2 regions of the Corynebacterium tuberculostearicum genome follow, and region 1 is predicted to be linked to the other one. Evidence: riboswitches for the same ligand, from Rfam matches in the RefSeq annotation. Region 1 holds a riboswitch; the other holds the start of a gene.
What was found. A riboswitch is a leader RNA that binds a small molecule or an ion and turns the genes downstream of it on or off. The one in region 1 is predicted to bind thiamine pyrophosphate.
Positions count from the first base shown of each region.

Region 1 (5,852 bases):
CCTTCCTCCTGCTAGGACCATTCCCAGACCAGGTCCGCCTCGGCGGCCTTGGTGGCAAAGTAGTCCTTTTCCTGTTCTTCCCAGGTTTCAAACCACTGCTCGTAGTCAGGCTCGCGGGCGATGGCGCGTTCGCGGCGTTGGTCCCGGGGGCCATCGATAAGCACGCTTACCACCGCTCCCCTCTCCTTTGCTGCTGCGATATTGGCCGGGGTTACCGAGCCCACGCCTTCGACAATAAGGTCATCGCGGACGTCCAGACTTGCCCAGTCTCCAGGGGCGTCTGCCTCCCAATCCCAGCGCCAATAGCCCGGGTTCATGGTGCGCAACACCTGCTCTGCCACCATGTCAGAGCCCTTGTCCAACCCGTGCCAGCCGGGATAGAACTCATCGAGGTGCACTACCCGCCAATTGGTGCGCTCGGCCAGCGCGGCGGAAGTCCAGGTTTTTCCGGCGCCCGAAGGGCCGTCGATAAGTACGGTCACCGGCTTGAAGGCACGCTTTCTGGCTGCCGCCAGCTTGACGACGTCCTCTAAAAGGCGCTCTAGTTGGCTATCAAAGTCCATGGTCGCTCAATCACTGCTTTCGCGGTTTATAGGCCGAAGAATCTCCAGGCCCCAGTGAGTACCGAAACTACCACCGGTACGAAAGCGAAGACAGTACCTAGGGCCATAATCCACCCATCGCGGGCCCGCAGGCGGGACTCGCGCGCCCATGTCCGTGCCCTTCCTCCAGGTGGAGTACGACCAAATCCGCGCGCCTCCATAGCCGTGGCCAACTTGCCACCGCGGCGCAGCGCGATGACCAAAAGCCCGAAGGACATAGTAAGCAGATGCTTCAGCTTGCCGACGTCCGTCAGCCCCCTCGCCCTGCGCGCCATACCCAACGACTGCCAGTCAGATTGAAAGAGCGTCATCATACGCACACCGGCCACCGCACCAATAACAAACCGCGAGGGTAGCTTCAGGATCTGCGATAGGGCATCTCCCAATTCGGTCGGATCAATATCGCGGGCTAGGACCACCATGGGTAGGGCCACTGCAAAGACACGCAGCGTAATGGCGATCGCGAGGGTCAGCGAGTTCTGTGTGACCGTAATAAGCCACCAGCTGAAGTACTCCGTGCCACCAGGCTCGCCATATAGCAGCATCGAGATGCCAGAAATCGGTGCAATGAGAAAGAGGAACCAACCGCCCTTTAGTAGCTGCCCCCATGACACCCCGCACAGCGGCGCGAGGATCAGGGTAAGCGTCAGCGATACCGCAGCCGAGATCCAGTCAATGGAGGCCAATAGTGGGGTAACCCAGATAAACATCAAAAAGATGCGGCTAAGCGGATTAGCCCCGTGCAAAAGATTAGGCACCGCGCACCTCCACTCGGTGATCCCCCAAGGCCTGGATAAATAGCGGGTCATGGGTAATGGAGGCGATGGTGATGCCGTCATCCGCCAATTGCCGCAGCAAGCGCACCAGCTCCACAAAGGTCTGAGGGTCTTGCCCAAAGGTGGGCTCATCCAAGAGCAGCACCGACGGCGCGGTCACCAAGGCAGTGGCCACAGATAGGCGTCGTTTCTCGCCGCCCGAGAGCGTAAACGGGTTAGCGTCTAAGAGATGTTGCAGGCGCAGTGATTCCACCAGCTGCGCGATCCTTTCCTCCGGCGGGTCCGCGCGCATTACCTTGGGCGCAACGCGCAGCTCTTCGGCCACCGTGCGGGCGACGAATTGGTGCTCCGGATTCTGGAAGACAAAGCCAATGCGGTCCGCTAGCTCGCGTGATTTCCAGCGGAGCGGTGACCCTTTGACCCCGCGTCGCACGAAATCGGCCACCCCAATTTCCCCGGATTTAGCCGGCAGCAACCCGGCCATGGTCATCAACCAGGTGGACTTACCCGCGCCATTCGGCCCGGTAATGACCGTGGATGCTCCCGCCGGCAGCGCAATCGTGCGTGGTGGCCCATAACGCGTGACGAGGTCGGTGCTCCACAGCGCGGCTTCGCGCTGCGCAAGCTCGGCCTCGCTGAGGCGGCGCGCCTGCAGCAGGCCGGAGACCTGGCGGCGCTGGGCCACCTCCGCGAAGGAAGTATCCGCTACGATGCGCCCGCGGTCCAGCTCCACTGCGCGGTCGAGCACACCGTCCCACGCTGCGTGCTGGTGCTCTACCACCACGAGCGTCGCGCCGGTTTCTTCCACCAGCCTAGAGACCGCTCGCACCACATCGCGCGCGCCGGCTGGATCCAGGTTGGCCGTGGGCTCATCCAGCAGCACCACACCCGCGCCCATCGCAATGACACCGGCCAACGCCAAACGCTGTTTTTGGCCACCAGAAAGCCTCTCAGTGGGAAAATCCAGCGGTACAAAAGGCCCCACCAACTCCTTGGCAGCCGCTACTCGACGCCAAATATCCTCACGCGGGTAAGCCAGGTTCTCACAGCCGAATGCAATGTCATCGCCTACGCGCGCGGAGATCACCTGCGAGTCTGGGTCCTGGAGCACCAACCCCACCGGGATGGAGCGCCCCGGTTCCTCCACCATGCCGGTGGAGTCTTCAAGAAGAATCTCGCCTGTGCGAGTTCCCTCCTCATCGGAGCCGAGCACTCCTGCCATCGCGGCCAGCAAAGTGGACTTACCCGATCCCGAGTCACCACACAGCAGTACCCGCTCGCCTGGCTCAATGACCAAGTCAATATCGGCCAAAGCCGGCTGCTTTCGTCCCGCATGGGTCCACCCAAAGCCACGGGCGGTTATCTTGGTGGCATTTCCCGCCAGCGTTGAAAAATCAGACACCGAAACAACACGCCCTAAGCGCGCTGTTCACGGCCTGCGGCAAAGCGATCCAAGGCACCGGTCTTCGCCAACGCCTTGACCACAAAATAGCCCAACGCACCGGCCAAAATGGCACCGGAAACGCTCAGCGTAGCCAGGTAAATAATCTTAAACTCAAAGCTACGAGCCAGGTTGCCGGAGAGAAACAGCTCCAGAACAAAAGCACCCCAACCGGCAGCCATGCCGGCCAAGATAGACACGCCCAGACCAAACCTACGGTAGAGGAAAATTGCCAGGATGATCTCCACACCAATGCCCTGCGCGAGGCCGGAGTACAGGGTGCTAAAGCCCCACTGGGAGCCCAGCACCGCAGAAACGGTTGCGGCAAGAACCTCCACATAGACAGCCGCACCCGGCTTGCGAATAATCAGGCCACCCAGCACGCCACCGATAAGCCAAATACCAGTAGCAATGCCTCCCAGGCCCGGAGTCACGGCATCCATGGCCTCAAACCAGGCATAGCCCACCGCATTCCACCCCAGGAACACGAAACCACAGGCCACGCCCAAAACGGACGCCACCACAATATCGACCACGCGCCAGTTCAAGCTGCGCTTCGGTGCTGCAGACACACGTGTATTAGTAGTCATAATTTCCTCCCTCTCGCCGGCATTATCCGGATCAGGTTCAACGGTTCGCCACAACTTCTGTGGCATCTCAGCCTCTACCTTGCTCAACGAGCTCAGTGTCAGCACAGGCAAAAGCACCCGTGATTTGTGCAATTATCAAACCTCAGTCACGAGCCACACAGACGTATGCGCGTTCCTGACCAAAAGCTGTACTCATCCTAGCAAGTCCCAACACCCCTACCCCTTACTACCACCCCGCACGCAGCATAAGGTTCAGCCACATCATCGAGACTTGTCTACCTACCCAGCACCGAACGAGCACCTTCCCCACAGCGCGACCCAGATGCTCACCACCCTCCACCAAAGCCACCCAAAACAATGAAACCCTGCGGAGCGCCAACAAACGCCACGCAGGGTCAAGATCTGAGGTCAATTGCCCAGCCAAAATCACCAGCGCAATCAGCAATCAGACGTAAGAAGACGATAGGCCGTTAGCACCAGCAATCGCTACGGACTGTACTGGGCTAACGGCCAATACCGTTCCCTAATCGGTGGGAAGATTACGCCCTTCCCGTGGCGCGGAAGTGCAAGACTCTAAACGATCCCGCACTCACGATTACTTGGAGGAGCTGGAAGAGCTGGAGGAACCAGCGCCCGGAGCACAGGAGTTGATGAGCAATCCCAGTGCCAGTGCGCCAGCCGCAGCCAGAGCAATTCCGCCACCAATGCGGCCAGCCTCTGGGCTAACCTTCTTCAGCATCAGGTCAATCTGGTTAGCCTGCTTTGCAAGCGGGCCATTGAAGATACCCAGCTGTTTTTGCAGCTGAGCATTCTTCTGACCCAGCTGACGGTTGATGCCATCAATCTGTGCAGAGACCTGCTTTACCAGCGGGGAGAAGCCCGGGATGTTCATCTGGGAAGCCAGACCAATCGGCAGCAGGAACAGCAGCGGCAAGCCAAGGCCGGCAGCAGCCGGAGCACAGCGCTCCCAATCAACGTTGGAAGAACCATCCAGGATGCTGGAGCCATCAGTAATGCTGGAACCAGACTCATCCTTCTCTTCGATGGCGACCTCAACAGTGTCAATCACCTTGCCTTCAGGATCCTTGACCTCAACGACAATCTTGTCGCCAGGCTTGGCATCCTCATTCGGCTTCACAGTGATGTTGCCGTTTTCATCAATCTCAGCGGTACCCGGACCGTCAGTTACCTCAACGGTAGTGCCAGGCTTAACGTCACCGGAATTAGGATCCTTGTCAATCTCTACGGACTCACCCGGAGTCGTCTTAGAGTCGTTCCAATTCGGCTCGTCCGTGTCCGAATCCGAATTCTCTACTAGGTCCGCAACACCGTTGTCGTTCTTGTCAGTAATACCGGTATCGCCAAGGCCGTCGCCGTCCTCGTCGTTGACCGAGCCCTCTGGAACTTCAGACTCCTCAGCGTTGGTCTTACCGTCACCATCGGTGTCTTCGTCACCATCATTGGTGCCGTCACCATCGGTATCCGGGTTCAGCGGGTCAAGGCAAGCTTCCTTCTCATCATCGTTGGAAACACCGTCGCCATCAGCGTCCGGATCCTCCTTGTTGATGATTTTGTCGCCGTCCTTATCACCCTTCGGACCATCCTCATCATCCTTATCGATGATATCCGGGATGCCATCGCCATCAGAGTCCTTGGACTCATCAACGGTTGGGTCAGACTCCTCAGCATTGGACTTACCGTCACCATCGGTGTCCTTTTCACCGTCCGGAGTCTTGTTTCCGTCCTTATCCTTAGTCTTCGGGTCGTACGGGTCCGTACCGGCAGCCTTCTCGTCAGAGTTGTTGACGCCATCGCCATCGATATCCGGGTCAACCGCATCCGGGATGCCGTCGTTATCGGTGTCATTGGTCAGCGGGCCATCGGTGATATCAGCCTCGCCGTCCTCCGGATCCTTATCGGTAACACCGGTATCGCCAAGGCCGTCGCCGTCCTTATCCTCAACCGAGCCCTCCGGAACCTCAGACTCATCCTTGTTCTTCTTACCGTCACCGTCGGTGTCCTCGTCACCATCATTGATGCCGTCACCATCGGTATCCGGGTTCAGAGGATCAAGGCCAGCTTCCTTCTCATCATCGTTGGAAACACCGTCGCCATCAGCGTCCGGATCCTCCTTGTTGATGATTTTGTCGCCGTCCTTATCACCCTCCGGACCGTCCTCGTTATCGCGGTCGACGATATCCGGGATGCCGTCCTTGTCCTTATCGGTGATTTCGGCTTCACCCGGGATTTCCTTACCGTCCGGCCCAACCGGAACCTCGGACTCGTCCTTGTTCTTGATGCCGTCACCGTCGGTGTCCTCGTCACCATCGTTGACGCCATCACCATCGGTATCCGGGTTCTTCGGATCGGTACCGGCAGCCTTCTCGTCAGCATTGTTGACGCCGTCACCGTCGATATCCGGATCCTGGGAATCCGGGATACC
Region 1 covers NZ_CP069791.1:172,405-178,256, forward strand. Annotated here, with positions in the region: gene I6J28_RS00930 (hypothetical protein) at 12-563, opposite strand; gene I6J28_RS00935 (energy-coupling factor transporter transmembrane component T family protein) at 590-1,360, opposite strand; gene I6J28_RS00940 (ABC transporter ATP-binding protein) at 1,353-2,780, opposite strand; gene I6J28_RS00945 (ECF transporter S component) at 2,795-3,409, opposite strand; TPP riboswitch at 3,399-3,540, opposite strand; gene I6J28_RS00950 (YPDG domain-containing protein) at 4,005-5,852, opposite strand, start outside.

Region 2 (5,852 bases), 1.1 Mb from region 1:
AGGATCCCGATAGTTCTGGTGTAACAATCTCCGCGCTATCACCAGAGCCATACACAAACATCAGGTTCATTCCGCCCATCTCCTCGATGTAACGGCGCTCAATCGCGTCCAACCAGACCACCTGGTCACAGCCCTTTTCATCTGCCTGGGCCTGCGCCAAGAGCGAGCCTGCGTAGTTGCCCGCAAACTTGGCCGCGCCGGTGCCGCCAGGGGCTGCGCGCACGTAGTCGGTGGATAGCCACACCGAAACCGGCTTGATCCCGCCGCTGAAGTAGGAACCCGCTGGGGAGGCAATGAGCACATAGCGGTAGGAATTGGCGGGGTGAACGCCCAAGGAGACCTCGGTGGAGATCATAAACGGGCGCAGGTACAGCGCTGCTTCCCCGCCGGCTTCTGGTACCCAGTCCTGATCCGCTTCCACCAATTGGCGCAGAGACTCGATAAACTCCTCCTGCGGAAGCTCGGGCATAGCCAGGCGCTCAGCGGAGTTGATAAAGCGCTGCGCATTGTGGTCCGGCCGGAAAGTAGCGATAGAACCATCCGGCTGACGGTAGGCCTTGATGCCCTCAAAGATAGCCTGCCCATAATGGAATACGTTGCTGGCAGGTTCCATGGTCATCGGTCCGTATGGGCGCACCTGAGCATCGTGCCATCCCTTTTCTTCGGTCCAGTCAATGGTGACCATGTGGTCTGTAAAGTGCTTGCCAAAGCCGGGATTGGCGAGGATATCGCTCAATTCTTCCGCGGACGTAGGGGTATCGTTACGAGTAATCGTGTAATCAAGCATGCCCACAATCTACCCCTTTATCTATAGCGAGGCAGGAATAAGTTCATCACCGCGCGGTACAGTGGTGGGAAGATTGATAAGCCTTTCCATAAAGGAGGAGACAATGGCACAGTCCGATCTACCAGCACGCGGCCACTTTCCCCAGGTAAAGCTGGGAAAGAAGGTTCCTAAGAAGGCGGAAGCTCTACTTATCGCCGCTTTCGAGGGCGAAGGCGGCCTAGAACTGCCAGGCACCGAATTACTTGGGGGCGCAGCGCTGCGCTCCACTTATGAGGCGCTGGTGGCCGTCGGGGCCTCTGGCAAGGCCGGCGAAGTCACGCGCGTGCCGGCTCCGGCTAAGGCGGGTGTAGCATCCATCATCGCCGTTGGCTTGGGCGATGCGGAAGAAGTAGACGATGAGACGCTGCGCCGCGCCGCCGGCCAGGCCGCGCGTTCCATCACCAAGGTGGGGGCCGTAGCCACCTCCCTGGGCGATTTCGGTATCACCCCAGTGGTGGAAGGCCTCATCCTCGGCGGCTATAAGTATTCTGGCCTGCGCTCCGAGTCGGCCGCGGAGACCACCACTTTCACCGTGGTGGCGGAGAAGTCCGCACAAAAGGAATTCGACAGCGCCAAGATTACCGCCGAGTCCGTTCTCATCGCCCGCGACCTCGTCAATACCCCTTCCAACCTGCTCTACCCAGAAACCTATGCCGAATTCCTCTCTGCCCAAGCGGCAGAGGCCGGCCTTGAAGTCGAGGTCTTGGACGAAAAGGCGCTGGAAAAGCAGGGCTTTGGCGGCATCATGGCCGTCGGTCGCGGATCCGCCCGCCCGCCGCGCTTGGTCCGCTTGAGCTGGAAGCCGAAGAAGGCCAAGCGCCACGTCGCCCTAGTAGGCAAGGGCATTACCTTTGATACCGGCGGAATTTCCCTGAAGCCGGGCGCCAAGATGTGGGACATGATTTCTGACATGGGCGGTTCCGCTGCAATGGCCGCCGCCATCATCGCTGCGGCAAAGCTGAACCTGAAGGTGGGCATCACCGCTACCCTGCCGCTGGCAGAAAACATGCCGGGCAGCGATGCCACCCGCCCGGGTGACGTCATCACCCACTACGGCGGCATTACCTCCGAGGTACTCAACACTGACGCGGAGGGCCGCCTCGTGCTTGCCGACGCCATTGCGCGCGCCAGCGAAGACAACCCCGATTACCTCATCGAAACCGCGACCTTGACCGGCGCCCAGATGGTCGCCCTGGGTGAGCGCACCGCCGGCGTGATGGGCTCGGAAGAATTCCGCGATCGCATGGCCGAGATTGGCCGCGAGGTGGGCGAAAAGGCATGGGCCATGCCTTTGCTAGAGGAACACGAGGAATCCGTGAAGTCCGCCAGCGCCGATATCCGCAATATCAACGCCAAGCGTGAGGGCGGCATGGAATACGCCGGCACCTACCTCCAGCACTTCGTGGGCGAGGGAATCGAATGGGCCCATATCGATGTGGCTGGCCCTTCCTTCAACACCACGGGCCCTTATGGATACACCCCGAAGATGGGCACCGGCGTGCCCACCCGCACGGTGGTTGCCGCCCTGCGCGAGATTGCTGAATTAAAGTAGCACCACAACAGGCTTGTTGCGTTTAGAATCCTAGAGGCATGAAGCCTGCTTTAATCATCGTTGACGTACAACATGACTTCTGCCCCGGCGGCGCCTTAGGCACCGAGCGGGGCAATGAGGTCGCTGCAAAAATCGCCTCCCTGCAACAGGACTACGAAACCGTCGTAGCCACGCAGGATTGGCACATCGATCCGGGTTCTCACTTTTCAAAGGACCCGGATTTTGTCGATTCTTGGCCAGTGCACTGCGTAGCCGACTCCCACGGGGCGGCCATGCATGAGGCCATCGGGCCGGCGCAAGCCTACTTCCGCAAAGGTGAATACACCGCGGCCTATTCCGGATTCGAGGGCGCTGCGAACGGTACCTTGCTCGCTGACTGGTTGCGCGAGCGCCACATAGACGCCGTGGATATCGTGGGCATTGCCACCGATCACTGCGTGCGCGCCACGGCCGCCGACGCCTTGAGAGAAGGGTTCACCGTCCGCGTACTGCGTGAGTACTGCTCCCCCGTTGATGATGCCCGTGGCGAGACCGCGTTGCAGGAATTGGCCGCTGCCGGTGCCACCATCTGCTAGGCGCACGACAACGCCTACGGCCCTCGAACCGAATCTGGTTCGAGGGCCGTAGGCGTCTCTCTACAAAGTGTTTCCATGTATCAGCTAAAGCAGCCGCCCTCTGGAAACGGGAGGGGTTCTCTCTATCTCTCTCGCATGCGCTCTCTCAAACGCATGATTTAAGTATGGGGTATCGAAATTGGATTCGGGTGTCAAGTACCTGAAAGTTTCCTGTTGAAAGATGCCACCAAGGCTCCTACTACCTCACCTCGACAAATGCGTCTCCACCAAATTGGCGAAAGCTCTGCGCTACGCGAGACGATTGTTATAGGGTGATCTGCGTCCCCACGGGTGCCCGAGCACGGGCTGAGAGTGCGCTAAAGCTGCGCATAGACCGTTCGAACCTGTTTGGTTAATACCTACGAAGGAAGAGAGGAGCGCTTGCCATGACGGCTGCCCCAGAAAACCACCCTAAGCATTCCTATTCCCCCATTCACCACGACGGTCTAGAAGTTCCAGAGACCGAAATCCAACTGGATGATTCCCCACAAGGCCCCAATGAGCCCTTCCGCGTCTACCGCACGCGTGGGCCAGAATGCGCACCTGAAGTGGGGCTACCGGCCCTGCGCAGCGAGTGGATTAGCGAGCGCGGAGATACCAAAGAGTACACCGGTCGCGGCCGCGAGCTGGCTGACGATGGACGTGCCGCACAGCGCCGCGGGGCGTCTTCCCAAGAGTGGAAAGGCTCTAAGCGCCCGCCGCTTAAGGCTCAGCCTGGGCGCCGCGTAACTCAAATGCACTACGCCCGCCAAGGAATCATCACCCGCGAAATGGAATTCGTAGCACTGCGTGAGCACTGCGATCCGGAATTCGTCCGCGCTGAGGTAGCTCGCGGCCGCGCCATTATCCCTAATAATGTCAACCACCCCGAGTCTGAGCCCATGATCATTGGGCGAAAATTTCTCACCAAAATCAACGCCAATATTGGTAACTCCGCGGTTACCTCCTCCATCGAGGAAGAAGTGTCCAAACTGCGCTGGGCTACCCAGTGGGGCGCGGACACCGTAATGGATCTTTCCACTGGTGACGATATCCACACCACCCGCGAGTGGATTCTGCGCAATTCCCCAGTTCCCATTGGCACCGTGCCTATTTACCAAGCATTGGAAAAGGTCAATGGCGTGGCAGAGGATCTGACCTGGGAAATCTTCCGCGATACCGTCATCGAGCAATGCGAACAGGGCGTGGACTATATGACCATTCACGCCGGTGTGCTCTTGGCGTATGTACCGCTAGCAAGCAATCGCGTGACCGGCATTGTCAGCCGCGGTGGCTCCATCATGGCGGGATGGTGCCTTGCTCACCACAAAGAGTCATTTCTGTACGAGCACTTCGATGAGCTGTGCGAGATTTTCGCTCAATACGATGTTGCATTTTCGCTTGGCGACGGCCTGCGCCCCGGCAGCCTTGCCGATGCCAACGACGCCGCCCAATTTGCAGAGCTAAAGACTATCGGCGAACTTACCCGCCGCGCCTGGGAGTATGACGTCCAAGTCATGGTGGAAGGCCCCGGACACGTGCCGCTCAACATGATTCAAGAAAACAACGAACTCGAACAGGACTGGGCTTCAGATGCCCCCTTCTATACCCTCGGCCCTCTAGTTACCGATATCGCCCCTGGCTATGATCACATCACTTCCGCCATCGGTGCCGCCCATATCGCAATGGGTGGTACAGCCATGTTGTGCTATGTCACGCCGAAGGAGCATTTGGGACTGCCCAACCGCGATGATGTAAAAACTGGTGTCATTACTTATAAGATTGCGGCGCATTCAGCGGACGTTGCCAAGGGACATCCAGGCGCCCGCGCTTGGGACGATGCCATGAGCAAGGCCCGCTTTGAATTTCGCTGGAATGACCAATTTGCGCTCTCCCTCGACCCCGAGACCGCTCAGGCCTATCACGATGAAACGTTGCCTGCTGAGCCAGCAAAGACCGCACACTTTTGTTCCATGTGTGGGCCGAAGTTCTGCTCCATGCGCATCAGCCAAGACATCCGCGAGATGTTCGGCGGGCAAATGGCCGAGCTGGGCATGCCGACGCTGGGCGACCAGGTCCGCGCGGCAGCCCACGGCTCAGCACCAGAGGAAGGTATGCAGGAAAAATCCGCCGAATTCCGCCGCAACGGGTCTCAAATTTATTTACGCGAGGATGCTGACCTAGCTTAGCTCTCGCCCTGTATCGGGATTTTCGCCGCGCTCAAATCGGGCGCGGCGTTGCCTTTGCTCTTCCCTTTTGCGCAAGATGCGCTGCCTTTCCATGCGATCGCGCATTCGCTGCGGATAGCCGGTTTCTTCTACATCATAAATATCGCAGCTCAATAGTTTGGCCACCGCATCTATGCCTTTCGGCCCGCCAATACGGCGCCGGATAAAATCGCCGTTTTCATCCACAACGACAACGGACATCTCATTAACTACCGTTTCCGGCTCCACAAAGGCTTCTACAAAAGCCTTTCCGGCGGCCCACTGTTGCAGATCCTGCGCGTCTTCCGGGCGGACGGTCTCCCCCGGTCCGCGGGGTGGTCGCAGCGACGATCTGGACTTATTGCGGCGGAAAGGGTTGAACATAATTGCCTAGCTTACCCGGAAGGAGGGTAGTTACTAACCCCACATCTGCACGAGGGTGAGCATCACGCTGTAAGATTGTCGGGTAGCGATAGAACACTTCCAACTTTCGAGGAGTCTTATAACTCATGGCGAACTCCGTTGAGATGCCCGAGCTGGGCGAATCCGTAACCGAAGGCACCATCACGCAGTGGCTGAAGTCCGTCGGCGACACCGTCGAGGTCGACGACCCATTGCTCGAGGTCTCCACCGATAAGGTCGATACTGAAATCCCCTCCCCCGTAGCCGGCACC
Region 2 covers NZ_CP069791.1:1,236,396-1,242,247, reverse strand. Annotated here, with positions in the region: gene I6J28_RS06015 (branched-chain amino acid aminotransferase) at 1-787, opposite strand, end outside; gene I6J28_RS06010 (leucyl aminopeptidase) at 891-2,378, shown strand; gene I6J28_RS06005 (isochorismatase family protein) at 2,417-2,953, shown strand; TPP riboswitch at 3,270-3,380, shown strand; gene thiC (phosphomethylpyrimidine synthase ThiC) at 3,379-5,160, shown strand; gene I6J28_RS05995 (oxidoreductase) at 5,152-5,562, opposite strand; gene sucB (2-oxoglutarate dehydrogenase, E2 component, dihydrolipoamide succinyltransferase) at 5,688-5,852, shown strand, end outside.
Region 2: linked by a shared signal. The riboswitch ahead of thiC (phosphomethylpyrimidine synthase ThiC) and the one ahead of I6J28_RS00945 (ECF transporter S component) in region 1 are both predicted to bind thiamine pyrophosphate.